DNA from 4 places in the Streptomyces sp. NPDC014676 genome. Region 1 is predicted to be linked to each of the others. Evidence: riboswitches for the same ligand, from Rfam matches in the RefSeq annotation. Region 1 holds a riboswitch; each other region holds the start of a gene.
What was found. A riboswitch is a leader RNA that binds a small molecule or an ion and turns the genes downstream of it on or off. The one in region 1 is predicted to bind cobalamin.

Region 1 (7,532 bases):
CCGAAGCCGGGGCCGAGGACCCGGCCGCTGAGGACCATGAGGAAGAACATGGGCTCCAGGCCGGCCGTGCCCGCGCCGATGGGGCGCAGGGCCGCGCCCGTCGCCGCGAGGACGCCGAGCATCGCCACCGACTTCGGGCCCAGGCCCGATTCCGAGATCGTCGCCGCCACGACCGCCACCAGCAGGACGAGGAGGCCCGCGAAGAGCCACGGCGCGTCCTGGGCGTGGGCGTTCACGGAGGAGTCGGGCGGGGCGAGGAAGGGCCAGCCGACGCCCGCCACGCCCACCGCACTCACCAGGGCGAGGGCCGCCCAGGAGCGGGGGCCCAGGCGGACGGCCCGGGTCTGGCGCTGGGTGGGCGTGCTTCCGGCGGCGGTCATCGCAGCGCCTCCCGGACCTGGGAGACCGTGAGCCAGTGCTGCGGGGCGAGGATCTTCGCCACCTGCGGGGCGAAGGACGGGGACGTCACGACCACCTCCGCCGCCGGGCCGTCCGCGATCACCTCGCCCTCCGCGAGCAGGACCACCCGGTGGGCGAGTTCCGCCGCCAGTTCCACGTCGTGCGTGGCCATGACGATCGCGTGACCCTCGGCGGCCAGTCCGCGCAGGATCGTCACCAGGCGGGCCTTCGCCGCGTAGTCCAGGCCGCGGGTCGGCTCGTCGAGGAGGAGCAGGGGCGGGCGCGCGGTCAGGACGACCGCCAGGGCGAGGGTCAGGCGCTGGCCCTCGGACAGGTCGCGGGGGTGGGTGTCGTCGGCCACCGAGGGGAGCAGCTCGGTCAGCAGGGCGCGGCAGGTGCCCGGCTCGGCGCCCGCGTCCTCGTCGGCGGCCGCGCACTCCGCCGCGACCGTGTCGGCGTACAGGAGGTCGCGGGGTTCCTGCGGGACCAGGGCGACGCGGCGGACCAGGTCGCGGGGGCGGGTGCGGTGGGGGACCGCGTCGCCGGTGCGGACCGAGCCCGAGGAGGGGGCGACCAGGCCCACGAGCGCGCTGAGCAGCGTCGACTTCCCGGCGCCGTTGCGGCCCATGAGGGCGATCGTCTCGCCGGGGGCGACGGTCAGGTCGACCCCGCGCAGAGCCTGGACACGGTCGCGGCGGACCGCGAGGGAGCGGACCTCGGCCACGGGGGCGGGGCCCGGGGTGCCGGGCTTCCTGCGCGGGAACAGGCGCCTGGGGGCGGGTGTGGGCTTCGGCGCGGGTTCCTGGGCGGGCGGTCGCCTGTCGGCGAGGCGGTCGCGCAACGGGCCCGCCCTGCGCCGGGCGTCGCGGACCGTCAGGGGGAGGGGGGACCAGCCGGCGAGGCGGCCCAGGCCGACCACCGGGGGGTGGACGGGGGAGACCGCCATCACCTCCGGCGGGGTGCCGAGCCACGGCCGCTCGCCGGGGCCCGGCAGCAGGGCCACCTGGTCGGCGTACTGGATGACGCGTTCCAGGCGGTGCTCGGCCATGAGGACGGTGGTGCCGAGGTCGTGGACCAGGCGCTGGAGGACCGCGAGGACCTCCTCGGCCGCGGCCGGGTCGAGTGCGGAGGTCGGCTCGTCGAGGACCAGGACCCGGGGGTGCGGGGTGAGGACCGAGCCGATCGCCACGCGCTGCCGCTGGCCGCCGGAGAGGGTGGCGATGGGGCGGTCGCGGAGGCCGGCGAGACCGAGGAGGTCCAGGGTCTCCTCCACCCTGCGGCGCATCACGGCCGGAGGGAGGCCCAGCGACTCCATGCCGTAGGCGAGTTCGTCCTCCACCGTGTCCGTCACGAAGTGGGAGAGCGGGTCCTGGCCCACCGTCCCCACGACGTCGGCGAGTTCGCGCGGCTTGTGGGTACGGGTGTCACGGCCGGCGACCGTGACCCTGCCGTGCAGGGTGCCGCCGGTGAAGTGCGGGACCAGGCCGCTCACCGCGCCAAGCACCGTCGACTTGCCGGCGCCGGACGGGCCGACGAGGAGGACCAGTTCGCCCTCGGGGACCTCGAAGTCGACGCCGTGGACGGCGGGTTCGGCCGCTCCGTCGTACGTCACCGACACGTTCTCGAAGCGGATCACGTCGTCGGCTCCTTGCGGGTGTCCGTGGCCGCCTCGGGGGCGGGGGTGATGAAGGCGGGGAGCAGGCCGATCAGGACGGCCGCCGCCGGCCACAGGGGCAGCGTGGGCGCGACGAGCGGGACCACGCCGGGGTGCAGGGCCGCCGGGTCGCGGGAGGCGGCGAGGGCCAGGAGGGCCGCTACGGCGACTCCGGACGCCGTGACCAGCCAGGCCCTGGTACCCCAGGGGTCCGGGCGGTAGCGGGTGCGCAGGGTGCGCCGGCCGCCGAGCCACAGGCCCGCGAGGGCGGCGGCGACACCGGCGAGGAGGACGGGCAGGCCGTAGGTGCCGCCCTCGGCGGTGAGCAGCCCGTACGTTCCGGCGCAGACGCCGAGCAGACCGCCGAGGGTGAGGGCGGCGGTGGTACGGCGGACGGCGGGAGGTACCCGGGCGGTACGGCCGTATCCGCGGGCGTCCATCGCGGCGGCGAGGGCGACCGAACGCTCCAACGCGCCCTCCAGGACCGGTAGTCCGACCTGGAGCAGGCCGCGGATGCCGTTGTCGGGCCGGCCCCGCAGCCGGCGGGCGGCGCGCAGCCGCCGGACGTCGGCGATGAGGTGGGGCGCGAAGGTGAGGGCGACGACGACGGCCACGCCGAGTTCGTACAGGGCGCCGGGGAGGGACTTGAGGAGGCGGGAGGGGTTGGCGAGGGCGTTCGCGGCGCCCACGCAGATGAGGAGGGTGGCCAGGCGGAGGGCGTCGTACAGGGCGAAGGTGAGGGCTTCGGCGGTGACCTTGCCGCCGAGACGGATGCCCTGGGCCCAGTGGGGGAGGGGGACTTCGGGGAGGTGGACGAGTGTGTGGGTGCCGGGGATGGGGGAGCCGAGGATCATGGCGAAGGCGAGGCGGATGAGGACGACGGCGAGGGCGAGTTTGAGGAAGGCGCCGTAGGAGCGGGACCAGGGGGTGTGGGGGCGGCGGGTCGCCACGACGTAGGCGGAGACGGTGATGAGGAGGGTGAGGAGGAGGGGGTTGGTGGTACGGGTGGCGGCGGTGCCGAGAGAGAGGGACCAGAGCCACCAGGCGCCGGGGTGGAGTCGGGGGCGGTGTTGGTGGGGGGCGGGGGTGGGTTCTGCTTGCCCGCGCTTGCGGGGTGCAGCTGCGCCCACCCTCCCCCACTCCCGGCTTCGCTCGAGCGGGGGGACCCCCATCGCTCCAGCGGCACGACTGCCCGCAGCTGCGTACGACTGCCCGCAGTTACGACGCACGGCGGCGGGCCTGCCAGATGGCCGCTGCTCCGAGGAGGGCCACCACGGCGATTCCGGCCATCAGGCCGATCGACGGGCCGCCCGAGTCGTCCGGCTCGGGCTTCTCCTCGGCGGGAGCGGGGGTCTTCTCCGCCGAGACCTGTTCTCCGCAGCCCTTCTCCGGGTAGCCCGCTATCGCGCACAGCAGTGCGTTGGTGTCGTAGCGGAGGGGTTCGGCCACCGAGGCCAGGGCCTCGGCCGTGGTGGCGTCCTCGGGGACCTGGGCGCAGGCCGTGCGGCCGGCCGGCGGGGTCTCGCCGGACGGGGCGTCGGCGGGGGTGCCGAAGTCGATGACCAGGGCCACGCGTTTCCTGCCGTCGGCCGCCGGGGTCTTCGCGCAGATGGTGTCGAAGCCGGCGGTGCCGCGCGGCTTCGTCGCGTCGGCGGAGTCCTCGCTGACGGAGAAGCGGAAGCCGTGGACGTCGCCGTCGGAGGGACGGGCGAGGGACGGGCCCTGGGTGGCGTACGTCCATGCCGTGCCGTCCTGCTCCCAGAACGACCAGTAGCGGTAGCCGGCGGCCCCCGCCTGGCCCGCTCCCGCCAGCAGGGGCAGGAGCGCGGCCAGGAACAGGACGGTGGCCCGGCGGATCACGGCTGCCGCTTCCTGCGGCCGCTGATCAGGAAGCCGATGCCGATGCCGGCGACCAGGCAGACGCCGACGAACCACCAGACACCGAGGCCGGAGTCGGACTCCTCCTTCTCCTTCTTCTCGTCCGCCTTGGCCTTCAGGGTCTTCTCGGCGGCCGGGCCCGTCGCGCCCAGCCGCTTCACCAGGTCCGTGCCGCCGAAGTCGCGCGGGTCGGCGCCGGTCGCGTGGGCGGCGAAGATGAGCTGGGCGTAGGCGGCGGGGCCGCTCTGGGCCGCCCAGCCGGCGGCGTTCTTCTCCAGCCAGGTCAGGGACTTCGCGGCCTGCTCGCCGGCACCCTGCGCGGCGAGCGCGACCACGGCGTCGGCGGTGTTGCCGTAGTCGGGCTGGTCCTCGGCACCGGCGAGGGCGGAGGTGAGGTGGCCGTTCTCGGCGAGGGCGTCGGTGAGGTAGGCGGCACCGTTGGCGGCGGCCTGCTCCGGGTCGCCGGCCTTCTCGCACGCCGCTTCCCCGGAACCGCCCTTGCCGGGCCCGGCGGCCAGGCCCGCGCCGAGCGAGCCGATGACCCCCGCCGCCGTCGCGTCCGCGTTGGCGACCAGCTCACCCTTCTTGTCCGGCTGGAAGGCGAAGGCACCCGCGCCGTCGCCCTCGCAGGGCAGCGCCAGCGTCAGCAGGGCGTCGTAGGGGGACTTGCCGTCCTTCTTCACCTCGGCCGGCTTCTCACCGGCGGCCGCGAGCGCGCCGACGACGACGGAGGTGGAGTTGGTGTCGCTGGCGCCGCCCGCCGTGTAGCCCCAGCCGCCGTCCTTGTTCTGTACGGACTTCAGCCAGCCGACGGCCTTCTCGGTGACGTCGTCGTGGCCGCCGAGCGCGGCGAGGGCCTGGACGGCGGCGGCGGTCTGGTTGGTGTCGACCATCGTCTTCGCGTCGCACGCCGTGGCGGTGTCGGCGCGGTACGGGGCGAAGGAGCCGTCGGCGCACTGCTGGCCGGTGAGCCAGTCGACGGCCGCCTTCGGCGGCTCGACGCCCACCGTGTGCTGGGCGAGCAGGGCGAGCGACTGGCGCCAGACGCCGTCGTACTGCGGGTCGCCGTCGCCGTACAGGGCGGAGGGGAGCGCCTGGGACGGAGACGGGGTGGTGTCGGCGGCGGCCGGGGTGGCGGCGCCGATCACGGCGACGGCGGCCAGGACCGCTGCGCTGCGGCGAACATTCATGATCGGCGGGTGCCTTCTTCCCTGCGGGGAGCCGGGCAGCGCGGGACACCCCGGCGGCTCGGCTCCGTATACCTCGACGGTGCCGGTGCGCCGGCGGGTCCGCCGGGCACGTGAGCCGGTCATGAACCGTGCGGGGAAGTCCGGCTCACCGCCTCGGGGCGGCTTACGGTTGCGGGTCAGCGCCGGAATTGCACCGGCTTCCCCCCGTACGGTGTGATGACGACGCCGACACTCTACCCGCCCGTAGGGAAGGGGCCAGGGGTGGCTTCGGTGAGCGGGGTCACGTCAACCGTGGGACGCACACCGCACCCGCACCCCCGCGGGAAGGGGAGTGGCCACGACGGCTCAGCGGGCGTCCGCCGCCTCCGGGGCCGTCAGGTCCATCAGGTGGCACACCGTCTCTATGTCTGTCTTGACCTGGGAGATGGAGGCGCGGCCCGAGAGCCAGGTGATCAGGGCCGAGTGCCAGGTGTGCTCGATGACCCGGACGGCCGAGAGCTGCTCGGGCGTGGGATCGGTGAGCTCCATGGCGTCCAGGATGATCATCGTGGTCTGCCGGGAGACCTGGTCGACCTCCGGACTCACACTGCGGTCCGCGAACGTCAGGGCGCGCACCATCGCGTCGGCCAGGTGCGGCTCCCGCTGGAGCGCACGGAAGGCCCGCATCAGGGTCTCCGCGACCCGCTCGGCCGGGGTCTCGCCGGCCGGCGGCTTCTTCCGCAGCGTGCCGTGCAGGGTCTCCAGCTGGTCCTGCATGGTGGCGACCAGGAGGTGGATCTTGGACGGGAAGTAGCGGTACAGCGTCCCGAGCGCCACCTGGGAGGACTCCGCGACCTCACGCATCTGCACCGCGTCGAATCCGCCCCGGCCGGCCAGTTGCGCGCACGCCCGCAGGATGCGGCGCCGACGCGCCTCCTGGCGCTCGGTGAGCGGTGAGGCCGGGGCGGGCCGTGCGGTGCCGGCTTCCGTCGCCGCCGCCTTGCCCGCCTTGTCCGCCGTGGCTGCCCTGGCCGCCTTGTCCCTGTTGGCTTCCGTAGGCATGGGTCCCGTCCGTGACAGTCGGTGAGGGTGGATGATCAGACAGCATGGCATGCCGTCCGTCGTGGCGTGAATCACCTGATCCACCGCTCCCGGTGCCCCTACCTGCCGGTAGATTCAGATCCTCCGAACGATCAACTCTGAAACTTGTTCTAGATCAGCGTCCCGTCGTAATCTCGCGGGACAGTGCAGGGAGAAGGGGGCCCAGAGTGACCGCTGAGGCCAGTCAGGCCGGGTCCTCGCGGGGGCCCGCATCCGACGGCTTGCGACCGCTCCGCATCGCACTCCTCACCTACAAGGGGAACCCGTTCTGCGGCGGGCAGGGCGTCTACGTACGCCACCTCTCCCGCGAACTCGCCCGCCTCGGGCACCGCGTCGAGGTCATCGGCGCCCAGCCGTACCCGGTCCTCGACGAGATCCACGACGAGGCCTGCGACGGACCCGTCCTCACCGAACTGCCCAGCCTCGACCTCTACCGCCAGCCGGACCCCTTCCGCACCCCGAAGCGCGACGAGTACCGGGACTGGATCGACGCGCTCGAGGTCGGCACGATGTGGACCGGCGGCTTCCCCGAGCCGCTGACGTTCTCCCTGCGCGCCCGCCGCCATCTGCGCGCCCGGCGCGGCGACTTCGACGTCGTCCACGACAACCAGACCCTCGGCTACGGCCTGCTCGGCGACCTCGGCGCCCCCCTGGTGACCACCATCCACCACCCCATCACCGTCGACCGGCGCCTCGAGCTGGACGCCGCCGAGAACTGGCAGCGGCGCTACTCGGTGCGCCGCTGGTACGCCTTCACGCGCATGCAGAAGAGGGTGGCGCGCCGCCTGCCGTCCGTGCTCACCGTCTCCGGAAGCTCCCGCCAGGAGATCGTCGACGATCTCGGTGTACGGCGGGACAGGGTCCACGTCGTCCACATCGGCGCCGACACCGACCTGTTCGCGCCCGATCCGTCGGTGCCGGTCGTACCGGGCCGGATCGTGACCACCTCCAGCGCGGACGTGCCGCTGAAGGGGCTGGTCTTCCTCGTCGAGGCGCTGGCGAAGGTGCGGGCCGAGCAGCCCGACGCCCACCTCGTCGTGGTCGGCAAGCGGCCCGTGGAGGGGCCCGTCGCGCAGGCGATGGAGCGGTACGGCCTCGAAGGCGCCGTCGAGTTCGTCAAGGGCATCTCGGACGCCGAACTCGTCGACCTGGTGCGGTCGGCGCAGGTCGCGTGCGTGCCGTCGCTGTACGAGGGGTTCTCGCTGCCGGCCGCCGAGGCCATGGCCACGGGCACCCCGCTGGTCGCCACCACCGGCGGGGCGATTCCCGAGGTGGCCGGCCGTGACGGGGAGACGTGTCTCGCCGTACCGCCCGGCGACGCGGGGGCGCTG
Region 2 (7,532 bases), on a different contig from region 1:
AGACCGGCGACGGCGAGGGTGGGGATGATCAGGAACAGGCCGGGGAAGAGGGTCGGCCACCACTGTCCGGCGAGCAGGGAGCCGCGGGCGCCCTGGATGAGGGTGCCGAGGCTGGCGGTGTGGGCGGGCAGGCCGAGGCCGAGGAAGGACAGGGCCGACTCGTGCCACATGGCGTGCGGCACCATGAGGACGGCGGCGAGGCCGGCCTGGGGCAGCACGCCGGGCAGCAGGTGCCGGACGACGACCCGCCACCGGGAGGCGCCGCCGGAGACGGCCGCGTCGATGTAGGGGCGGGAGCGCAGCGAGAGGACCTCGGCGCGGACGATCCGGGCGGTGGACAGCCAGTGGGTGAGGCCGACGGAGATCACCACCGGCCAGACGCCCGGCCGGAACATGGCGACGATGAAGACGCCGAGCAGCAGGTGCGGTACGGAGGAGAAGGTGTCGACCAGGCGCATGACCGCGCGGTCGGCCCAGCCGCCGAGCGCGCCGGCGGTGGCGCCGACGGCGGTGCCGATCACGGTGGCGGCGAGCGCGGCCACCACGCCCACCAGCAACGACACCCTGAGCCCGTAGACACAGCGCAGCAGCAGGTCGCGGCCCACGTCGTCGGTGCCGAAGGGGTGGGACCAGGACGGCGGCAGGAGTTTGGCGGCGAGGTCGACCACCTGCTGGTCGAGCCGGACCAGCGGGGGGACGAGGAGCACCGCGAGGACGGTCACGGCGACGAGTCCGGCGGAGACGTACAGCCGCAGGGTGTGGGTGGAGCGGCGGGCGGTGCCGTGTGCGCGCCACACCGGTTTGGTCACGGTGGTGGTGTCAGCAGCCATGGGAGTTGCCTCCGTGGGAGTCACGTCCATGGGGGTCGCGTCCATGGGGGTCACATCTCATTCAGCTTCACCCTCGGGTCGATCAGTCCGTAGAGCAGGTCGGCGAGGAGGTTTCCGGCGAGGACGGCGGCGGTGGCGAGGGTGGTCAGCGCGGCAAGGAGCGGGAAGTCCACGGAGGTGGCCGCCTCGACGGTGGCCGCGGCGATGCCCGGCCAGCTGAACACGGTCTCCACCAGCAGGGCGCCGGTGATGAGTTCGGGGACGCGGGAGCCGATCAGGGTGAGCACGGGCAGCAGTCCGGAGCGCAGGGCGTGGCCGAGCAGGACGGTGCGTTCGCTCAGGCCGCGGGCGCGGGCGCCGCGCACGGGGTCCTCGGCGAGGGCGTCGCCGACGCCCTGACGGACGTAGAGGGTGAACCAGGGCAGCTGGGAGACGGCGAGGACGCCGGCGGGCAGGATCAGGTGGCTCGTGACCTGACCGAAGGTGACCTGGTCGCTGCCGGTGTCGGTGAGGCCGCCGGCCGGGAGGACGTCCAGCTTCAGGGCGAACAGCCAGACGGCGAGCAGGGCGGTCCAGAAGACCGGGGCGGCCTCCAGGGCGTACGCGAGGGAGGTGACCGCACGGTCGAGGAGCGAGCCGGGGCGGCGGGCGGCGAGGACGCCGAGCACGGTGCCGAGCAGGACGGCGACGGCGAACGCGACGGCGCACAGCAGGGCCGACCAGACCAGGCGTTCACCGATGACCTCGGCGACGGGCTGGCGCATCACGGTGGACCGGCCGAGGTCGCCGCCGACCGCGGAGGTCAGCCAGTCCCACCAGCGGGCGGTGAACGGCCGGTCCACGCCGAGGTTCTCCCGCAGCCGGTCCAGGGTCTCCTGGTCGGCACCGAGCGCGGCGGTGCCGGCGTACGCCTTGACGGGGTCGAAGGGGGAGGCGGCGGCGACGGCGAACACGCCGAAGGTGACGACCAGCAGCACCGGCACGGCGAACAGGGCCCGCCGTGCCGTGAGCCGGGCCATCTCTCCCCAGGGGAGTGCGGTCATGCGGCGGGCTGCCAGTCCTCGACGTTCCACCAGGGGCCGCTGGCGAAGCCGTGCTCGTGGGGTTCGGTCTGGGTGGTGAGGTCCTTCCAGCGGTCGGCGAGGACGTACATGTGGTCGATGTGGGTGAGGAAGGTGTAGCCGGGGTTCTTCACCAGTTCGCGCTGGAGGGTGTCGTAGGCGGCCTCGCGGTCCTTCGGGTCCTGGCCGCGGCGGCCGGTGTCGAGGGCCTCGTCGACGGCCGGGTTGTCGTACAGGGCCATGTTGTTGAAGCCGTCGCCGGCGAGGGAGGAGTGCAGGAGCGTGTAGAGGCCGAAGTCGGGGTCGCCGGTGCTGCCGAAGCCGGCGAGGACGGCGTCGTGCTTCATCCGGGGTTCGATGACCTCCCAGGTGGCGCTCTCCACCTTGACGTCGATGCCGGCCTTCTTGGCGTCGGAGGCGTAGGCGAGGGCGTGGTCCTGGCGGACCTTGTCGCCGGAGGGGTAGGAGAGGGTGAAGCGGGCGGGGCGGCCGTCCTTGGCGCGGATGCCGTCCTTTCCGGTCTTCCAGCCGGCCTCGTCGAGGATGCTCTTGGCCTTGCCGAGGTCCTGGGGGCGTTCGACGTCCTCGGCGAACCAGGGGTCGTCGACGGGCAGCGGACCGTAGGCGGGGCGGCCGGCGCCGTCGAGGATCTTGTCGACCATGGTCTCGCGGTCCACGGCGAGGTCCAGGGCGCGGCGGATCGCGGTGTCGCCGGCGACGGGGTTGCCGGTGGGGAGGGTGACGGCGCGGAAGTCGTACGACGTCGCCCGGTACGTCTTCCTGCCGTCGTCGTCCTTGAAGGTGGCGGCGAGGTTGGGCGGCAGGGCCGCGCCGTCGAGGTCGCCGGAGCGCAGCCGGGTGGCGCGGACGTCGTCGTCGGCGATGATCGCCATGGTGAGCTTTTTCACCTTCGGGGCGCCGCCCCAGTAGTCCGGATTGGCCTTGAAGGTGAGTTTCTCGCCCTTGCTCCAGCCGGTGAGGACGTACGGTCCGGTGCCGACCGGCTTGGTGTTGAACGGGCCGGTGTTGGGATCCTGTCCGCCCGCGACGTGCTCGGGGACGACGGGCAGTACGGTGCGGGCGGCGAAGGCCGCGTAGGGGTAGGCGAGGGTGAAGACGACCTTGTCGTCGCCCTCGGCCCGGACGTCCTTGACGGCGTCCAGTTCGCTCTTGGCGGTGTTGTTGGTCTTCTCGTCCAGCACGGTGTCGTACGTGAAGACCACGTCGTCGGCGGTCAGCGGCTCGCCGTCGCTGAACTTCACGCCGTCGCGCAGGGTGTAGGTGTAGGTGCGGCCGCCGTCGGTGACCTCGGGGAGCGCCTTGGCCAGGGCCGGCTTCAGCCTCATGTCGGCGTCGCGGGCGAGGAGTCCGTCGAAGATCTTGGAGTTGCCGTCCTTGCCGTAGCCGAGCAGCGGGCTGAGGGTGTCCGGTTCGGACGGGACCCCGATCACGACGGATTCGGCGGACGCCCCGCCGTCCGCGCCGCCGTCGCCCGGCGCCGAGCAGGCGGCGACCGCACCGGCCATCGCGACCGCGGCGGCGGCGCCCCGTATTCGTCGGGTCGTCATCGAACCTCACACTCCTGTTGCCTGAAAACCGTTGTTGCATATTAATTGCAGCAAGGTACTGCCCAGGACGACGGCCCCCCACTCCCCCGCCCCGACGGACGGCGCCGCTCGTGTCAAGTGCGCAGGTGTGCGCCGGGGTGCGAGCCGCCGGGCGCCGTCCGCGCGCCCCTGGTGGCCGCTTGTCACCGGACCGGAACGGGCACTACTGTCACCACGCCTTGGTGACGGGAAATCGGTGCGATACCGGTGCGGCCCTCGCCACTGTGATCGGGAAGTCCGGCTCCAGTCCTCACGGACAGCCACTGGGTTCTTCGGGACCCGGGAAGGCGGAGCACGGGCGGTGGTACCCGTCAGCCAGGAGACCGGCCAAGGCACGTCAACCATCCACGAGGTGCTGGAGAGGGTCTGCTGAGCCATGCACATAGCCGAGGGGTTTCTGCCACCGGTGCACGCGGTCGCCTGGGGCGTCGCGTCGGCGCCGTTCGTCGTCCATGGAGCCCGGTCGCTCATCCGTGAGGTACGGGAACATCCCGAGAGCACGCTGCTGCTCGGCGCGTCGGGAGCGTTCACGTTCGTCCTGTCCGCGCTGAAACTGCCTTCCGTCACCGGAAGTTGCTCCCACCCCACCGGCACGGGGCTCGGCGCGATCCTGTTCCGGCCGCCGGTCATGGCGGTGCTGGGCACCATCACCCTGCTGTTCCAGGCGCTGCTGCTGGCCCACGGCGGACTGACCACGCTGGGCGCCAACGTCTTCTCGATGGCCGTCGTCGGCCCCTGGGCCGGATACGGGATCTACCGGCTGCTGCGCCGGTACGACGTGCCGCTGATGGTCGCGGTGTTCCTCGGCGCGTTCGTCGCCGACCTGTCGACGTACTGCGTGACGAGCGTGCAGCTCGCGCTCGCCTTCCCCGACCCGGGGAGCGGATTCTGGGGCGCGCTGGGCAAGTTCGGCTCCATCTTCGCCGTGACGCAGATCCCGCTCGCGGTGAGCGAGGGGCTGCTGACCGTGCTGGTGATGCGCATGCTGGTGCAGTCGAGCAAGGGGGAGCTGACGCGGCTCGGGGTGCTGGTGGCGTCGGTGGCCGGGCGGAAGACGGCGAAGCCGTCCGACTCGGCGGAGGCGGTGGCCCGATGAGCCGCAACGCGAGGATCAACACGCTGCTGCTGGTGCTGGTGGCCGCGCTCGCCGTGATCCCGCTGGTGTTCGGGCTCGGCGACCACAAGGAGGAGCCGTTCACGGGCGCGGACGCCGAGGCCGAGACGGCGATCACCGAGATCGACCCGGACTACGAGCCGTGGTTCTCGCCGCTGTACGAACCGCCGTCCGGGGAGATCGAGTCGGCGCTGTTCGCCCTCCAGGCGGCGATCGGCGCGGGCGTCCTCGCGTACTACTTCGGGGTGCGGCGCGGGCGGCGGCAGGGGGAGGCGCGGGCGCTGGAGCGGCTGCGGGCGGAGGCGGGCACGGACACCGAGGCCGACACGGACGCCGGTGCCGGGGCCGTCTCCGAACGACGACGGGTCTGACGGCACGTGCTGCCGATCGACGCGGCGGCGCACAGCAGCCGCTGGCGCCGCCGTCATCCCGTGGACAAGGCCGTACTGGGGCTGGGGCTCACCCTGCTCGCCGTCTCGCTGCCGCCGTGGCCGGGCGCGGCCCTGGTGCTGGTGACGGCGCTCGTGGTGCTGCTCGGCCCGGCGGGGGTGCCGGGCCGGCGGCTGTGGCGGGCGTACCGGGTGCCGCTGGGCTTCTGCGTCACCGGGGCGCTGCCCCTGCTGGTACGGGTGGGCGGGCCGGGCGGGTTCGTGTCCTGGGCCGAGGACGGGCCGCTGCGCGCCGGGGAGTTGCTGCTGCGCACGTCGGCGGCCTCGCTGGGCGTGCTGCTGTTCGCCTTCACCACGCCCATGTCGGACCTGCTGCCGCGTCTGGTGCGGGCCGGGGTACCGGCCCCGCTCGTGGACGTGGCGCTGGTGACGTACCGGATGAGCTTCCTGCTGCTGGACTCGGTGCGCCGTGTCAGCCAGGCGCAGGCGGCCCGGCTGGGGCACACCACCCGGGCGGCGACGTGGCGTTCGCTGGGCGGGCTGGGCGCGACCGCGTTCGTCCGGTCCTTCGACCGGGCGGCGCGGCTGCAGACGGGGCTCGCCGGACGCGGTTACGACGGCACCCTGCGCGTGCTGGTGCCCGAGGCCCGCGTCTCCGTCCGGTTCACGGTCGCGAGCGTGGCGCTCCTCGCGGCGCTGGCCGCCCTCACCCTCGTACTGGAAAGGCGACTGCCGTGAGTGAGTCCGTACTGCTGGCCCTGCGGGGCGCGTCGTTCGCGTACGAGGACGGCCCGCCCGTGCTCGACGGCCTGGACTTCGAGGTGCACGAGGGGCGTGCGCTGGCGCTGCTGGGGCGCAACGGCAGCGGCAAGACGACGCTGATGCGGCTGCTGAGCGGTGGACTTCGGCCCGAGGAGGGCGAGTTGACCGTCGAGGGCCGGCCGGTGCGCTACGACCGCAAAGGCCTGACGGCGCTGCGCACCACCGTGCAACTGGTGGTGCAGGACCCCGACGACCAGTTGTTCGCGGCGTCGGTCGGCCAGGACGTGTCGTTCGGGCCGCTCAACCTCGGCCTGCCCGGCACGGAGGTGCGCGCCCGGGTGGCGGAGTCGCTCGCCGCGCTGGACATCACCGCCCTCGCCGACCGTCCCACGCACCTGCTGTCCTACGGGCAGCGCAAGCGGACGGCGATCGCGGGCGCGGTCGCCATGCGGCCCCGCGTCCTGATCCTCGACGAACCGACGGCGGGCCTCGACCCGGACGGCCAGGAACGCCTGCTGGCCACCCTCGACGGCCTGCGCGAGAACGGCACGACGGTCGTCATGGCCACCCACGACGTGGACCTCGCCCTGCGCTGGGCCGACGATGCGGCCCTGCTCACCCCGTCCGGCGCGCACACCGGTCCGGCGGCCGACATGCTGGCCCGCACGGACCTCCTCGCGGCGGCGGGACTGCGGCTGCCGTGGGGAGTGGCGGTCGGGCGGCTGCTGCGGGCGCGGGGACTGGTGACCGGCTCGGCCGCCGGCCCCCGTTCCCCGGAGGAACTGGCGGCCCTGGTGGCCGCGTCCGCCGGCGAAGGTGACGCGCACGCTCCGTGAGTCACCGGGGCGCGGGTGGCCCGTCGGTGCCCTGCGGAAGCCGGCGCGGGCCCGCCGCCCGGGTGATGGCCGACTCGACGGCGGCGATCCGGTCACCGAGGAGGGCGAGGGCGGCGACCGCGCGGGACAGGGCGTCCTCGTCCGGGCCGCCCAGGCTCAGGGTGCGGACGTGGGCGGCCTTCACCTCGGTCCAGCGGGCCGCCTGTCCGGCGGTGAGCGTGCCGCGCAGTTCGGCGAGTTTCAGGAGGTTCGACTCGGCGCCCGTGGTGAGGGTCTGGGCCTCGGCCGTGTAGTGGTCGTCGATGACGGCGGCCAGTTCGGCGGCGTTCATGACGGGCTGGATCCGCTGGGCGATCTTGTTCATGTTGCGGTAGGAACCCTGGAGCCGGAACGGCGGCTCGGTGCGGGCGTCGTCGGACCGGGTGGCGGAGGCGATGTACGCCGCGTTGACGGCGAGGACGGTCCGGCGGGCGGTGAGCAGGTGGCGCAACACCGCCAGGACGCGGTCCAGTTCGGTGGGGGCGTAGGGGTGGGTGAGGCGGTCGGCGCGAGCGGTGGGGTCGTTCCCGGCGAGGCGGATCAGCAGGTCGAGGTCGGCGCGGTCGCGGCCGGCGAGCGGGGCGAGCACCGGGTTGGCGGTGAGGGCGTTCTCCACGAAACTGAGCGCGAAGACGTCCTCCTTGCCGGTGAGGACGTCACCGAGGTTCCACACGTCGGCGCGGTTGGCCAGCATGTCCGGGACCCGGAAGGCCTCGCCGGACTCGGTGTAGGGGTTGCCGGCCATGCAGACGGCGAACCGCTTCCCGCGCAGGTCGTAGGTGCGCGGCTCGCCCTCCCGCACACCCTCCATCCGGCGCGTGGCGTCGCACAACGGGATGAACCTCTGGAGCAGTTCGGGCGACGTGTGCTGGATGTCGTCGAGGTACAGGAGGG
Region 3 (7,532 bases), on a different contig from region 1:
ACGCGCCGCGCGGTGGCCGACACGGAACTCGGCGGATACCGCATTCCCGAGGGCGCGGACCTCATCTACAGTCCGTACGCGATCCAGCGCGACCGGCGGTCGTACGAGCGGCACGAGGAGTTCGACCCCGACCGGTGGCTCCCCGAGCGGGCGGGGGACGTGCCCAAGTACGCGATGAGTCCGTTCAGTGTGGGCAACCGCAAGTGCCCCAGCGACCACTTCTCGATGGCTGAGCTCACGCTCGTCACCGCGGTGGTCGCCTCCGCCTACCGCTTCGACCACGCGCCCGGCTCCGACGCCAGGCCCCGGATCGGCATCACGCTCCGGCCGCGTCGGCTGATGCTGCGGGCGGTGCCCCGCTGACCCGCGCGGCGCGCGTTCAGGCGGCCTGAGGGCCCCTGAACGTGCGCCGGTAGGTCTGGGGCGTCGTACCGACGGCGCGGACGAAGTGGTGGCGCAGCGCCGCCGCGTTGCCGAAGCCGGTACGGCCCGCGATCGCGTCCACCGTCTCGTCCGTCGCCTCCAGCAGACGCTGCGCCAGCAGTACCCGCTGGCGCAGGATCCAGCGGTAGGGCGTGGTGCCGGTCTCCTGCTGGAAGCGGCGGGCGAAGGTGCGCGGCGACATGTGGGCGCGGGCGGCGAGCTGCTCGACGGTGGTCTCCTCGTCGAGATGCCGCTCCATCCACACCAGGACCTCGGAGACGGTGTCGCCCCCGGACCGCGGCAGCGGGCGCTCGATGTACTGGGCCTGCCCGCCGTCGCGGTGCGGGGGCACCACCATGCGCCGGGCGATCTTGTTGGCGACCTCCGGCCCCTGCTCCTTGCGTACCAGGTGCAGACAGGCGTCGATGCCGGCGGCGGTGCCCGCGGAGGTGATCACCGGGTCCTCGTCGACGTAGAGCACATCCGGCTCGACCGTCAGATGGGGATACTTCCTGGTCAGCGCCTCCGCGTGCTTCCAGTGGGCGGCGGCACGCCGGCCGTCGAGGAGTCCGGCGGCGGCGAGCACGAACACCCCGGAGCAGACGCTGAGCACCCGCGCGCCCCGGTCCACCCCTCTGCGCAGGGCGTCCAGCAGTTCGGGCGGGAACTCCCGGGACACGTAGGAGGAACCGGCGGGCACGGCGATGAGGTCCGCGGTCTCCAGACGCTCCAGACCGTGCTCGACCTGGAGGGAGAAGCCCGCGTTGGTGCGCACCGCCGGGCCGTCGGCCGAGGCGACGGCGAAGTCGTAGACCGGCAGGCCGTCGTCGCTGCGGTCGACGCCGAAGACCTCGCAGACGACACCGAGTTCGAAGGGGTTCACACCGTCGAGGAGGACGGCGGCCACGTTCTGGAGCATGGCTCCAGTGTGCCGCGCCCTTGGCAGTAAATCGAGGGTGCACGGCAGTCCTGCCACTGCCGGTAAGGAGTGTCGGGCGCGACAGTGGTGTCATGGATACGACGCAGATGGAAGCACTGATCGCGATGGTGGCCGTTCTCGGCCTGTTCGTCCTCATGATCCTCCCCGCCCTGATCGGCATCGCGCACGACCGGCGGATCGACCGGCAGATCAGGCAGGCCGAGGCCGCCCGCGCCGCCGCCGAGCGCCGCACCGGGCCGGCCGCCGCCCGCCCGGCGCGGGGTGCCGCCCCCCACCGCACCGCACGGGCGGCGTGAGGCGGCACCGGGAGGCCCGGCTCCCTAGAAGTCCTCGTCCAGGTCGACCGTGCCCTCCACGGCGACCTGGTACGCGGACGGGCGCCGCTCGAAGAAGTTCGTCAGCTCCTGGACGCCCTGGAGCTCCATGAAGGAGAACGGGTTCTCCGACCCGTACACCGGCGCGAAGCCCAGCCGCACCAGCCGCTGGTCGGCGACGCACTCCAGGTACTGCCGCATCGACTCGGTGTTCATGCCCGGCAGCCCGTCCCCGCACAGGTCCCGCGCGAACTGCAGCTCCGCCTCGACCGCCTCGCGCAGCATGTCGGTGACCTGCTGCCCCAGCTCCTCGTCGAACAGCTCCGGCTCCTCCTTGCGCACGGTGTCGACCACGTCGAAGGCGAAGGACATGTGCATCGTCTCGTCCCGGAACACCCAGTTGGTGCCGGTCGCCAGCCCGTGCAGCAGACCCCGGCCGCGGAACCAGTAGACGTAGGCGAACGCCCCGTAGAAGAACAGGCCCTCGATGCACGCGGCGAAGCAGATCAGGTTGAGCAGGAAGCGCCGGCGGTCGGCCCGCGTCTCCAGCCGGTCAAGCTTCTCCACCGAGTCCATCCACTTGAAGCAGAACTCGGCCTTCTCCCGGATGGACGGGATGTTCTCCACGGCCGCGAAGGCCGCCGCCCGGTCGTCCGGGTCGGGCAGATAGGTGTCGAGCAGCGTCAGGTAGAACTGGACGTGCACCGCCTCCTCGAAGAGCTGCCGCGACAGGTACAGCCGCGCCTCCGGGGAGTTGATGTGCTTGTAGAGCGTCAGCACCAGGTTGTTCGCCACGATCGAGTCGCCCGTCGCGAAGAACGCGACCAGCCGGCCGATCAGGTGCTGCTCCTCGGGGCTGAGCTTCGCCAGGTCGGCGACGTCCGAGTGGAGGTCGACCTCCTCCACGTGCCAGGTGTTCTTGATGGCGTCCCGGTAGCGCTCGTAGAAGTCCGGGTAACGCATGGGGCGGAGCGTCAGCTCGAAGCCCGGGTCGAGCAGGTTCTTCGTGGTGCTGGTCATTACTGGCAGGCCTCGCAGGACTCGGGGTTTTCCAGGGAGCAGGCGACGGCCTCGGGGTCGGCCGCCTGCGGGACGGGGACGGTGGTGCGGGCCGCCGCGCGGGCGATCCGGGTCGCCGGGCGCGAGCGCAGGTAGTACGTGGTCTTCAGGCCCTGCTTCCAGGCGTACGCGTACATCGAGGAGAGCTTGCCGATGGTGGGCGTCTCCAGGAACAGGTTGAGCGACTGCGCCTGGTCCAGGAACGGGGTGCGGGCGGCGGCCATGTCGATCAGACCGCGCTGCGGGATCTCCCACGCCGTGCGGTACAGCCGCCGCACGTCCTCGGGGATCCACGCGAAGTCCTGCACGGAGCCGTTGGCCTCGCGCAGCGCCTCACGGGTGCGGGCGTCCCACACGCCGAGCCGCTTCAGATCGTCCACCAGGTACGAGTTGACCTGGAGGAACTCCCCGGACAGCGTCTCGCGCTTGAACAGGTTGGACACCTGCGGCTCGATGCACTCGTACACGCCCGCGATCGACGCGATGGTGGCGGTGGGCGCGATCGCCAGGAGCAGCGAGTTGCGCATCCCGACGGAGGCGATCCGCGTCCGCAGCGCCACCCAGCGCTCCGGCCAGGTCAGGTCGGTGTCGTAGTGGTCGGGGTGCAGCACGCCCCGGGCGGTACGGGTCTTCTCCCAGGCCGGGAGCGGGCCGTCCCGCTCGGCCAGGTCGGCGGAGGTCTCGTACGCGGCGAGCATGATCCGCTCGGCGATCCTCGTGGACAGCGCCTTCGCCTCGGGGGAGTCGAAGGGCAGCCGCAGCTTGAAGAAGACGTCCTGCAGGCCCATGGCGCCGAGACCGACGGGACGCCACTTGGCGTTGGAGCGGCCCGCCTGCTCGGTCGGGTAGAAGTTGATGTCGACGACCCGGTCGAGGAACGTCACGGCGGTGCGCACCGTCTCGTCGAGGCGCTCCCAGTCGATGTCCCCCCGGTCCACGAAGGCGCCGAGGTTGACCGATCCCAGGTTGCAGACCGCCGTCTCCCCGTCGTCGGTGACCTCCAGGATCTCCGTGCAGAGGTTCGAGGAGTGGATGACGTGGCCCGGCTCGGCGGTCTGGTTCGCCGTGCGGTTGGCGGCGTCCTTGAAGGTCATCCAGCCGTTGCCGGTCTGCGCGAGGGTGCGCATCATGCGGCCGTACAGCTCGCGGGCCGGGAGGGTCTTCCTCGCCAGGCCCTTCGCCTCGGCGGCCCGGTACGCCGCGTCGAACTCCTCGCCCCACAGGTCGACCAGTTCGGGCACGTCCGCGGGGGAGAACAGCGACCAGGGCGCGTCGGCGTTCACCCGGCGCATGAACTCGTCCGGCACCCAGTGCGCGAGGTTCAGGTTGTGGGTGCGGCGGGCGTCCTCGCCGGTGTTGTCGCGCAGCTCCAGGAACTCCTCGATGTCCAAGTGCCAGGTCTCCAGGTAGACGGCTGCCGCGCCCTTGCGCCGGCCGCCCTGGTTCACGGCGGCGACCGAGGCGTCGAGCGTCTTCAGGAACGGGACGATGCCGTTGGAGTGCCCGTTGGTGCCGCGGATCAGCGAACCCCGGGCGCGGATACGGGAGTACGACAGGCCGATGCCGCCGGCGTGCTTGGAGAGGCGGGCGACCTGGTGGTAGCGGTCGTAGATCGAGTCCAGCTCGTCCTTGGGGGAGTCGAGGAGGTAGCAGGACGACATCTGCGGGTGCCGCGTGCCGGAGTTGAACAGGGTGGGGGAGGAGGGCAGGTAGTCCAGGCGGCTCATCAGCCCGTACAGCGCGGCGACCTCGTCCACGGAGCGGGCGCTGTCGTCCTCGGCGAGTCCGGCGGCGACCCGCAGCAGGAAGTGCTGGGGCGTCTCGACGACCTTGCGGGTGACCGGGTGCCGCAGCAGGTAGCGGCTGTGCAGGGTGCGCAGGCCGAAGTAGCCGAAGCGGTCGTCGGCCCCGGGGTCGATCAGCGCGTCCAGGCGGTCCGCGTGCAGGCGGACGAACGCGGCGGTCCGGTCGGCGATCAGACCCTCGCGGTGCCCGGTCGCGACGGACCCGGTGAACGAGGTGACGCCCTGCGAGGCGGCCTCGGCGCGGATGCCGATGGTCAGCAGCCGGGCGGCGAGCCGGGAGTAGGCCGGGTCCTCGGAGATCAGCCCGGCCGCCGCCTCGGTGGCCAGCTCCCGCAGCTCCGCCTCGTCGGCGGAGGCGGACCGGCCGCGCAGCGCGGCGGCGGCGACCCGGCCGGGGTCGGCGTCGGGCAGGTCGGCGGTCAGCTCGGTCAGGGTCCGCAGCAGCGCGGCACCGGGGCCGCCGCTCTCCTCGGGCACGTCGATCACTGAGGCCGGATCGGCTGGCGCGATGGTCACGTGGGGCTCTCCCTCGCTCGGCACGGGGCCTCGAAGAGCGCAGGGGGCAGTACACGAGCGCACGCGGCGTCGCGTCCACCGGCCCATTCCGCGAGGCCCGGACGTCCACGCACCCGGACCGGACGGCCGGGTGCGCTGTCGGCAGGTCCTCGGACTGACGCCCAGGCACACGCGTACGCGGGCATGGGTACACCGTTGCGGGACAGTTCCGGATTCACACCGGATTCCCCTGCGACGACAGCGAGCATGAGCATACATCTTGTGCCGGGTGTCGTCGGCAACCCCATATGTTGTGTCGCGGAGGTGTCAGAGCGTCAACTCGTAGGTGAGGAGAGTGAGGTCCGGACGCTCCGCAAGGGGGCCCCAGTCGCGCTCCGGGGTGCGGGTGAAACCGAGCCGTTCGTAGATGCGGTGGGCGGCGTGCATGGTGCGCTGGGTCGACAGCACGACCCGTACGCAGCCCCCGGTGGCCCGCGCCCGGTCCACGCAGGCCCGCACCAGGGCCTCCCCGGCGCCCCTGCCCCGGACCGCGCGGGCGACCGCGAGCATCCGGATCTCCGCCTCGCCCGGCCCCGCTATGTCGGCCATCGGGCCGGGGCCCGGCACGAAGGTCACCCCGCCCAGCACCGTCCCGTCCGCCACGGCGACCAGCACCTCGGCGGCGGCCGCCCGCTTCCCCACGTTCCGCAGCTCACCGAGGTACGTGTCGCTCTCCCCGAAGTCGAGCAGTCCGTCCAGCAGATAGGCCTGCGCGGTGATCTCACCGAGCTCCGCGTGCTCGCCGGGCTCCACCGGCCGGATGACGATGTCCATGAGGGGAGTGTGCCGGACGGGTACGACGACGGGCCGCCGGATTTCTCCGACGGCCCGTCGTCCCGGCTCACCGGGGGTCAGTGCGCGCTGCCCGCCGTGGCCGGCGGGAGCTCCACCTGGACACCGGGGTCGCCCGCGTCCGCCGTGTAGTCCTGCGGCCTGGTCTCGTCGATGCCCTCGGGCGCCTTGAGCGCCCTCATGACGAAGGTCAGGACGACCGTGACCAGGACGTTGAGCACGAACGCGGTGAGGCCGATGTAGCCGATCTCCCCGATGCCCGGGATCTCCTCCGACGACCCGCCGAAGTGCTTCTGCGTCGGCGAGGCCACCCCGTACGCGGCGACCGTGCCGTAGATCATGCCGACCGCCCAGCCGCCGATCAGCGCCCAGCGGTGGAACCAGCGGGTGAACAGGCCGCCCACCAGCGCCGGGAAGGTCTGCAGGATCCAGATGCCGCCGAGGAGCTGGAAGTTGATCGCGACCGTCTTGTCCATGGTCAGGACGAAGACCAGCGCGCCCACCTTCACCAGCAGGGACACGATCTTGGAGACCTGGGTCTCCTGCTTCGGCGTCGCGTCCGGCTTGATGAAGTCCTTGTAGATGTTGCGGGTGAAGAGGTTCGCCGCCGCGATCGACATGATCGCCGCCGGCACCAGCGCGCCGATGCCGATGGCCGCGAAGGCCACGCCCGCGAACCAGTCCGGGAACATGTTCTCGAACAGCTGCGGGATCGCCAGCTGGCCGTTGCCGACCTTGACCCCGGCCGCGATCGCCATGAAGCCGAGCAGCGCCAGCAGGCCCAGCATCAGGGAGTACAACGGCAGGATCGTGGTGTTGCGGCGGATCACCTCACGGCTGCGCGAGGAGAGCGTCGCCGTGATCGAGTGCGGGTACATGAACAGCGCGAGCGCCGAGCCGAGCGCCAGCGTGGCGTACGTCCACTGGCCCGCCTCGCCCGGCACCAGCGCACCGCGCGGCGCGCCCGTGGCCGGGTTGGTCTGGCTGTACGCCTCGCTCGCCTTGGCGAAGATCTCGTCGAAGCCGCCCAGCTTGATCGGGATGTAGATGATCGCCACCGCGATCACGATGTAGATCAGCGTGTCCTTGACGAACGCGATCAGCGCGGGGGCCCGCAGACCCGACGAGTACGTGTACGCCGCCAGCACACCGAAGGCGATCAGCAGCGGCAGGTCCTTGACGAACCAGTTGGTGTCCTCGCCGCCGCCGACGCCCATCACGTCCAGCACGGCCTGGATGCCGACCAGCTGGAGCGCGATGTACGGCATCGTGGCCAGGATGCCGGTGACCGCGACGGCCAGCGACAGTCCCTTCGAGCCGAACCGGCCGCGCACGAAGTCGGACGTCGTGACGTAGCCGTGCTTGTGCGACACCGACCACAGCCGGGGCAGGAAGGTGAAGATCAGCGGGTACACCAGGATCGTGTACGGCACCGCGAAGAAGCCGGCCGCGCCCGCCGCGTAGATCGCCGCCGGTACGGCCACGAACGTGTACGCGGTGTACAGGTCGCCGCCGAGCAGGAACCAGGTGACCCAGGTACCGAACGACCGGCCGCCCAGGCCCCACTCGTCGAGGCTGTGCTCGTTCTCGGCCTTGCGCCAGCGCGCGGCCATGAACCCCATGGCCGTGACCAGCAGGAAGAAG
Region 4 (7,532 bases), on a different contig from region 1:
ACCGTGTGTCTCGTGGAGGCGGGCCCGGAGAACGTCACTCGATATGGGTCGTTGCCCTGCCTGCCGGCCAGGACTGCTGATACTCGATGAGTCGGCCTGCCGGGTCGTGCCGGCGGTTGGGTGCGAACAACAATTTTGTTCAAGAAGCAGCGCCGGGTATGCGGCCCGAAGAAGGGAGTGTCTTGTCGCATACTCGGCGCTGACCGGCAGAGTTACGCCGTCGTGGCTGCTGTCTCGGTGGCTTCGACTGCGGACTTGAAGTCAGGGTGGACCCCCATTTGATCAAGCCACACGCTCATCAAGTTGTAGCAATTGAACCTTTCGATCTTTCCGTCACGGAGGTACCAGAGGTCCGCCGCCGGCACGTCGATCCGGTTCCCGGTCGGTGGGATCTCGCCGACCGGAGTCGGAAACCCTCCGAGATGCGTGCCCTGGATTCGCAACTCGACGGCGACGACATCACCGAACGCATGTACCTCGAGCAGCTCACGGTGTACATCGGGGAAGGAGCGGGCGAGGCCCGCGATCACCTGAGGAATCTGCTCTCCGCGGAAACTCTGCGAGGTCGACATGTCGTTGAACGACCCGTCCTCGGTGAACAAGGCCAAGAAACCGTCACCGTCGAGAACGTCCCCTTCCGCGAGCCGGTAAGCCTCGCGAATGGTCTTTTCGTTACTTTCCATTCCTGTTCTCCTTTGAGTTCGCAACACGCTCACGGTCCGCGCTTGTCTTTGATCGACCCTTCCCGGCTGTCGTAACAATAGTTGTTACGGCGGATTGTCGCAACCTTCACTGTTGCGACTGCACTGTCGTAACATGGAGCGTTGCGACCGGAGGAGGGATCATGAGCGCCAACAGCAGGCTGACCATCGCCGCCCACGCGCTGGCCTGGATCGGTCTCTACCAGCGCCAGGGCCACGAGGTCGCCACCTCCGAGCAGATCGCGACCAGCGCGAACACCAACCCCGTGGTGATCAGACGACTGCTCGGCGAACTGCGCGGGGCCGGCCTCGTGGAGTCCCGGCGGGGCGCGGGCGCGGGCTGGTCGCTGGCACGCGAGCTGGAGTCGATCACCCTGCTCGACGTGTACGAGGCAGTGGAACCCGGCCCGCTGTTCGCGATGCACCGCACCACCCCGGACCAGGGATGCGTGGTGGGTCACGGCATCCAGCCGGCAATGCGGGGCATCTACCAGGACATCGAGGAGACCCTGAGACACGAACTGGCCCGCGTCACGCTCGAGACCGTACTCCGGGACGTACTCGCGGCACCTCGCCAGCCTCTCTGATCAGCTGGGCGACCCCGTGCGAACCGTGGGGTTCGGCGTGGGTTCTGCCCACCGGGGCGGAGTGACGTGAGCGTGTGCCGCCGCACGAACTCCACCACCTGCTCCGGCACGTCCTCCAGCGCCGAAAAACACCCCATGCGCTGATACGACTTCAGCATCAGCAACAAGGCCAGCAGATACTCATCCCCGTCCGTCGCCCCGGCCGCCCACTCCAGCTCGTCAGGAGTCGGCGAGAAGAACAGATGCAGCTCATGCGCGGTGATCAGCCGCTTGAACCGCGGATACGCGGTCCGCTCGATCGAGGTCACACCCCCCAGCGGACTGCCCCCGACGACCCGAACGACGGGGAGTCCGAAGTGCGTCGAACTCGGTTCCCCGTAGTAACGTCCCCCGCCCGGCTCGACCGCGGCTCCGCGCCATCCCGTCAGGCCGCCGATTCCGACGAGGGCGATCCGCTGGGTCAGTTCTTCGGCGGCTTCGGCGTACAGGTCGGCGAGGGCGTCGCAGCCCTGCCGGCGCAGCATGGATCCGGCGCGGTGGAGGCGGTAGGCGGGGCGGACGGGGAGGTACTTGTGGACGAAGGCGCTGGCGCCGCCGTTCTCGCCGGTGAACGCGTCGTGCGGGTCCTCGGCGCGGACGAAGGGCGACTTGAAGACGTCGACGAACGCATCCCCGAAGATGCCCGCTTCTTGCCCTCCTGGGCGCGGCGTTCGTAGTACGCCTGGGTGCGCGGGTCGGGGCGCGCCCGGTGAAGACGATGCGGTGCAGGGCGGCGTTGGCCCGCAGTCGCCGCCGCGGTTGAGCCGGCGCGTACTACTTCAGCCGAAGGAGTATTCGATGGGCCAACTCCACAAAGGGCCGCAAAGGACGCCTCGGTGTCCAGCCGCTCGGAATGTCGTCCGTCATGGCTGCGATCGCAAATGCAGCGTCCCCGAGGGCAGCGCTGGAAGACAAACCGCATGACGAGTCGAACGCGTATGCGGAACGGCCCCTCGCTGGCCTCGTCGTTCGGGCTGTCGTCGACGATCGCCGGGATCGGCGGCGTACGTCACCGGCCGGCCCGCGGTCACCGCGCTTCGAGCCGTTCGGCGGGCGGCGGCAGAGGCAGCGGCTTCGGCCTCTCCGTCCGTGCGGTCAGGAGGCCGGGCGCCGTCGTGGCGGCGTGATGGTGTACAGGTCGAGGATGTCCGGCCGGGGTGCGACGCCCGGCCCGCCGGCGCGTGCCCAGGCGGCGATGTCCTCGGTCGCGTCCGGGTCGTTGACCAGTCCGAGCCAGACGGGCCGGGCACCTGCGGCCCTGCCCTGCGCGGAGGGCTGGACGACGATGACGTTGGCGTGTTCGCAGACGTCGAGGCAGGCGGACACCCGCACCGGCACCTGAGCGCGCAGACGTGCCGTCTGGGCCGCGTGGTCGACTCCGGTCACTTTGGGGCTGCCGCAGCAGCAGTCGCGGCACACGACGACGCGGCACGGTACGGGGCCGGCCGCCGCCTCGGTCCTCGCGTCGTCCGTCGTCCGTCCGGTCGGCGTTGCGGGCATGCGGTGCCGTTCCTCTCTCCGGGGAGATCCGCCCCGGTGGTCCGTCGAGGAGGCGACCGCGTGAGTCTCCTGGCTCTCGGGGCGATGCTCGTCCCGGCCTTCCCACCCGCTGCCGGGCAGTGGCTCGTACGGGACTCGCTCGCCGATCACAGTGGCGGGACCGCGCCGGATTCGCACCGTCTTCCTCGTTCCGCCGTCGCCCTGTCGCCGGCCATCATCCCATCCCGGGACGCCGTGCCGGCCGTCAGTCCGTCTCCTGGGCGTGGGGGGCCGTCGCGGGCGGATGGGTCGGGCGGTCCCGTCCGCCGTCGCGGCCGGACACCACCACGACGACCAGCCCGACGACGACGGCCGCGACGGCGCCCCGTCCCGCCACCCGCACCCACCACCCCGGCCGGGCCGCGCCCCCGCCGGGGGAGCCCAGCCGTTCGGCCCGCCGGGCAGGTCTCAGCAGACGGAGCAACAGCAGTACGGCGACCGGGAGTTGCAGCAGCCACAGGACGGTGCGCGGCCACTCCCCGTACCAGACGCTGGTTCCGTACAGCAGCGTGTGCCACACGCTCAGCACGTACACGACGATCACGAAACGGTGCAGCCGCCGCCAGGTGTTCGTCCCGATGCGGTGCCGGACGTAGAACAGCAGCCCCAGCGGAATCGCCAGGTACAGGGCGCCCTGGCCGATCGGGATGGCGACCTGGCCGGTGCCGGAGTCGTACCAGCCCGGCACGAAGGTGTCCGCGAAGGCCACCCACAGCCGCTCGGCCCAGTCCACCTTCGTCTCGTAGCGCACGAGTTCCGCCGCGAACATCAGCGCGTGGGCGAACATCAGCGCCATGGTCGTCAGGCTCGTGGTGCGGTGCCAGCGCTCCAGTACCTGCCGGGAGACCGGCAACCGGGCGGGGCGCGGTCCCGACAGCAGCAGACCGAGCATGACCGTGCCCCACGCCCACAGCAGCCCCGACCAGCCGAACGCCTGGCTGAGCAGGTACATCCAGTAGGTGCCGGGATCGTCCATGAACGGCATGACCGCGACGGTGTCCGAAGCACCCGACTCCATGCGCGCCCACAGGAACGCGAACACGAGCACCGTGACCACCACCGCCGCGCCGGCGTCGGGCAGGGCGGACCGCAGGTCGCCGCGCAGCGCGACGCGGTCACCGGAAGGCCGTCGCCGTCCGGGCGGGGCCGCTGCCCCGTCTTCGTCCGGCCTCACGTCCGACGTCATCAGGGGCCTCCCGGGCACGGGCACCGCGGCAGCGGTGCGCATGTGGCGTGAGACAACAAGTCTGGCCGAGGGGGTGGTGATGCCCGAGGCGGTATCCGGCCAGACTGGCCGTGCACGCCGTCGAGCGTGCCTCCAACGCGTTGCGTGCGGCCGGGTCCGCACGACCTTCTGCCGTCGGCTCGGGAGACAGGAAGCCGGTGCGCATCCGGCACGGTCCCGCCACTGTGACCGGGGAGCGCCTCTCCGACATACCACTGCGCTGTGCGCGGGAAGGCGTGGGGAACGTCGATCCGGGAGTCAGGACACTGGTCCGTCGTGGGCCCGTCCCACGGAGCGCGGACTCCAGGAGGCTTCACGCGTCCCAGCTGTTTCCCCCAGAGCCGGGGGCGGCCGGGCCGGCGGATGCGGCAGCCGTGCGGAAGGCCGCGGCCGGGGTGTTGTCGCTCCGGCCATGCCCCGGTGCCGTGTCACTCACGCGCGGGTCCACTTCTGGTTGGCCTGGCCGTTGCAGGTCCACAGCACCAGCGGGGTCCCGTTGGCGGTGCCGGCCCCGTTGGCGTCGAGGCACAGTCCGGAGCGGACGTTGCGGATCGAGCCGTCGGAGCCGACGGTCCACTTCTGGTTGTCCTGGCCGTTGCAGGGCCAGGTGATGACACGGGTGCCGTTGGTGGTGCCCTGGTTGTAGGCGTCCAGGCACTTGTCGCCGTAGACGCGGATCTCGCCGCCCGCCCATGTGGTCCACAGCTGGTTGGCGGCGGTGTGGCAGTCCCACAGCAGAGTCGCGGCGCCGGCGGTCGTGGAGGCGTTGTCCACGTCCACGCAGCGGCCGGAGGCGTTGCCCCGCAGGCGTGAGGTGGTGGCGGCCGTCGGGCTGCCGCCGCTCACCCGGTACGCGACGACGCCGTGCGCGGGGACGCTCGCCGAGATCTGCCCGGACGTGCTCGACGTGCCGCCGTTCCACAGGTCGGTGAGGGTGAACGGTCCTCCGCCCAGGCCGATCTGGGCGGCCGTCGTGGTGACCGTCGCCGCGCTCTGGCCCCGGTTGAACAGCCCCACCGCGACCGAACCGTCCGCCAGGGGCTTGGCGAACACCTCGATGTCACCGTCGTCGCGCACCCTGCGTCCGCCCGCGCCCCGGGAGTCCTGGTTCACCGCCAGCAGGCGCGGGTTGCGCAGGATCGCGCTGACGTCGGCGGACATCGTGCGGATGTCGTTGCCGGCCATCAGCGGGGCACTCATCAGCGCCCACAGGGCGAAGTGGGAGCGGGACTCGGTCAGCGACAGGCCGGGGCGGCCGACGACCAGCATGTCGGGGTCGTTCCAGTGTCCCGGGCCGGACTGTGCGGCCAGCGGCGCGTTGACGTCCAGGACGTTGCCGACGCCCATCGGGTAGCTGTTGGTGTTGCCGTTCTGCCAGATGTCGAGCAGGTCCTCGGTCGTCCGCCACAGGTCGGCGACCTCGCCCCAGTCGTACGTGGACCCCGTGATGGCGTGGAAGCTGTTGGGGTTGATGCTGTAGACGATCGGCCTACCGGTGGCGCGCAGGGCATCACGCATCAGCGTGAACCGCGCGACCTGCTCGTCACGCGTGCCGCTCGAGGAACACCAGTCGTACTTGAGGTAGTCGACCCCCCACGTGGCGAACGTGGCGGCGTCCTGGACCTCGTGGCCCCTGCTGCCCGTGGCGCCCGGGTAAGTGCCCACGGTCTGCGCGCAGGTGCGCTCGCCCGGCACCTGGTAGATGCCGAACTTCAGGCCCTTGCCGTGGATGTAGTCCCCGAGGGCCTTCATCCCGCTCGGGAACTTCGCCGGGTTGGCCCGCAGGTTGCCCTGCGCGTCACGCTGCGGGTCGAACCAGCAGTCGTCGACCACCACGTACCGGTAGCCGGCGTCCCGCATGCCCGAGGACACCATCGCGTCGGCGGCCTGGCGGACCTGGGCCTCGGTGATCCCGCACCCGAAGCTGTTCCAGCTGTTCCACCCCAGTGGTGGGGTGAGCGCCGGACTGCCCGGCGCGGCCGTGGCGGTGGACTGCGCCGAGGCCGTCACGGACGCGGTCACCGTCAGCGCGGCGGCCGCGAGGAAGCGGAACAGTCGTCCGCCTGATCGTCTGGGCACCGGGACTCCTTCGGCAGGGAAGAGGGGGAGAGGAGAAGGTTCGAAATTTCGATTGCCGTTCGGAAACGTCAGGTGTTCCACGGATACTAGAGAGGCGACCGGCCGTGTCAACACCTCCTCGAGGAGCAGGATGTGTCGCGTGATCAGCAAGGGAGCAGGGACGAGGCATACCGACTCCACATCAGCCGCTTCGAACATTTCGAAGCGGCGCACGACTCGCGCGAGAAGGGTTGACGGGTACGTCGACCTCCTGTCATCCAGAATGCTCGACACGTCGCACCATGTTCGATATTCCGAATGCGGCGGAGTCGCTCCGATCGATGAACCCGAGGTGAGTACCTCCATAAATCTGTCATGGCCCCATCAATTTTTCACCCGTCGCCGCACGCTCGCGGCCGCCACCGCGGCCTGGCCGTCGGCGCCCTCCTCCCTCCTGGGCCCGCCCTCGCGACCGCGGCGCAGTACACGAACCCGGTGATCTGGCAGGATTTCGCGGGCATCGACATCATTCGCGTCGGCGACACCTCCTACGCCTCGGCCTCGACCATGCACTACTCGCCGGGCGCGCCCGTTCTGCGGTCGTACGACCTGGTGAACGGGGAGCCCGCTGAAACAGCTCGGTCTTCGCCGGGCATCCGTCCTGAGCGTGCCGGCCACGACCGTCCCGATGAACCCGGCACCGCGACCGGCATCGGCGGAAGAAGGGGCAGGCCGCAACCAGCACCCGAGCCATCGGACCGGACGGCAGTCGCTGCTTCCGCCGCTGGACCCCGACCACCCCGGCCGGCTCCTTGGACGCCCCGCGCCGCGTCCGGGAGCAACCCGTTCGGACCGGGGCCCGCCCCTCCCGGACAGTGAGGAGTCAGGCGCTGGCCCGGACGGCCAAGCGGGTGGGGAGGACCAACGGGGTGGGGTCCTGCCCGTTGACGAGCGCGACGAGCATGCGCGCCATCTCCCGTCCGAGAGCCTCTATGGGCTGATGGACGGTGGTGAGCGGCGGATCGGCGATCTGGGCGGCCGTCAGGTCGTCGAAGCCGACCACGGCGACGTCGGCGGGGACCCGTCGGCCGGCCTCCCGCACGGTGCGCAGCGCTCCCGCCGCCATGTTGTCGTTGGCGGCGAACACTCCGTCCACGCCGGGGTGTTCCGCCAGCAGCGCGGCCATGGCGGCGGCTCCGCTGCGCTCGGTGAAGTCCCCCTCCAGCGGCGGGAACGGATCGAGACCGGCGCCCAGCATGGCGTCCCGGTAGCCGCGGTACCGGGCGCGCCCGGCCTCGGTGTCCAGACGCCCGCAGATCACGGCCACGCGCCTCCGGCCGAGTGAGACCAGATGCTCGGTCGCCTCGCGCGCTCCGCCGACGT

Region 2: linked by a shared signal. The riboswitch ahead of ACF1DX_RS11025 (energy-coupling factor ABC transporter permease) and the one ahead of ACF1DX_RS03455 (prenyltransferase/squalene oxidase repeat-containing protein) in region 1 are both predicted to bind cobalamin.
Region 3: linked by a shared signal. The riboswitch ahead of ACF1DX_RS05200 (ribonucleoside-diphosphate reductase subunit alpha) and the one ahead of ACF1DX_RS03455 (prenyltransferase/squalene oxidase repeat-containing protein) in region 1 are both predicted to bind cobalamin.
Region 4: linked by a shared signal. The riboswitch ahead of ACF1DX_RS09270 ((2Fe-2S) ferredoxin domain-containing protein) and the one ahead of ACF1DX_RS03455 (prenyltransferase/squalene oxidase repeat-containing protein) in region 1 are both predicted to bind cobalamin.

Annotation. Positions count from the first base shown of each region.
Region 1 covers NZ_JBIBZI010000001.1:746,452-753,983, forward strand. The annotation lists gene ACF1DX_RS03435 (ECF transporter S component) at 1-380, opposite strand, end outside; gene ACF1DX_RS03440 (ABC transporter ATP-binding protein) at 377-2,035, opposite strand; gene ACF1DX_RS03445 (energy-coupling factor transporter transmembrane component T) at 2,032-3,225, opposite strand; gene ACF1DX_RS03450 (SCO2322 family protein) at 3,272-3,913, opposite strand; gene ACF1DX_RS03455 (prenyltransferase/squalene oxidase repeat-containing protein) at 3,910-5,121, opposite strand; cobalamin riboswitch at 5,234-5,371, opposite strand; gene ACF1DX_RS03460 (TetR family transcriptional regulator) at 5,467-6,162, opposite strand; gene ACF1DX_RS03465 (glycosyltransferase) at 6,369-7,532, shown strand, end outside.
Region 2 covers NZ_JBIBZI010000003.1:521,918-529,449, forward strand. The annotation lists gene ACF1DX_RS11010 (ABC transporter permease) at 1-830, opposite strand, end outside; gene ACF1DX_RS11015 (ABC transporter permease) at 881-1,849, opposite strand; gene ACF1DX_RS11020 (ABC transporter substrate-binding protein) at 1,870-3,459, opposite strand; cobalamin riboswitch at 3,662-3,845, shown strand; gene ACF1DX_RS11025 (energy-coupling factor ABC transporter permease) at 3,875-4,594, shown strand; gene ACF1DX_RS11030 (energy-coupling factor ABC transporter substrate-binding protein) at 4,591-4,983, shown strand; gene cbiQ (cobalt ECF transporter T component CbiQ) at 4,990-5,739, shown strand; gene ACF1DX_RS11040 (energy-coupling factor ABC transporter ATP-binding protein) at 5,736-6,599, shown strand; gene ACF1DX_RS11045 (DNA repair ATPase) at 6,601-7,532, opposite strand, start outside.
Region 3 covers NZ_JBIBZI010000002.1:176,352-183,883, reverse strand. The annotation lists gene ACF1DX_RS05220 (cytochrome P450) at 1-363, shown strand, start outside; gene ACF1DX_RS05215 (GlxA family transcriptional regulator) at 380-1,342, opposite strand; gene ACF1DX_RS05210 (hypothetical protein) at 1,435-1,659, shown strand; gene ACF1DX_RS05205 (ribonucleotide-diphosphate reductase subunit beta) at 1,684-2,697, opposite strand; gene ACF1DX_RS05200 (ribonucleoside-diphosphate reductase subunit alpha) at 2,697-5,057, opposite strand; cobalamin riboswitch at 5,180-5,341, opposite strand; gene ACF1DX_RS05195 (GNAT family N-acetyltransferase) at 5,364-5,870, opposite strand; gene mctP (monocarboxylate uptake permease MctP) at 5,948-7,532, opposite strand, start outside.
Region 4 covers NZ_JBIBZI010000003.1:114,714-122,245, forward strand. The annotation lists gene ACF1DX_RS09250 (nuclear transport factor 2 family protein) at 213-683, opposite strand; gene ACF1DX_RS09255 (Rrf2 family transcriptional regulator) at 845-1,288, shown strand; gene ACF1DX_RS09260 (DUF4158 domain-containing protein) at 1,189-1,596, opposite strand; gene ACF1DX_RS09265 (hypothetical protein) at 1,531-2,004, shown strand; gene ACF1DX_RS09270 ((2Fe-2S) ferredoxin domain-containing protein) at 2,423-2,827, opposite strand; cobalamin riboswitch at 2,890-3,017, opposite strand; gene ACF1DX_RS09275 (ferric reductase-like transmembrane domain-containing protein) at 3,072-4,052, opposite strand; cobalamin riboswitch at 4,239-4,360, shown strand; gene ACF1DX_RS09280 (glycoside hydrolase family 27 protein) at 4,524-6,170, opposite strand; partial or broken gene ACF1DX_RS09285 (xylosidase) at 6,514-6,779, shown strand; gene ACF1DX_RS09290 (LacI family DNA-binding transcriptional regulator) at 7,033-7,532, opposite strand, start outside.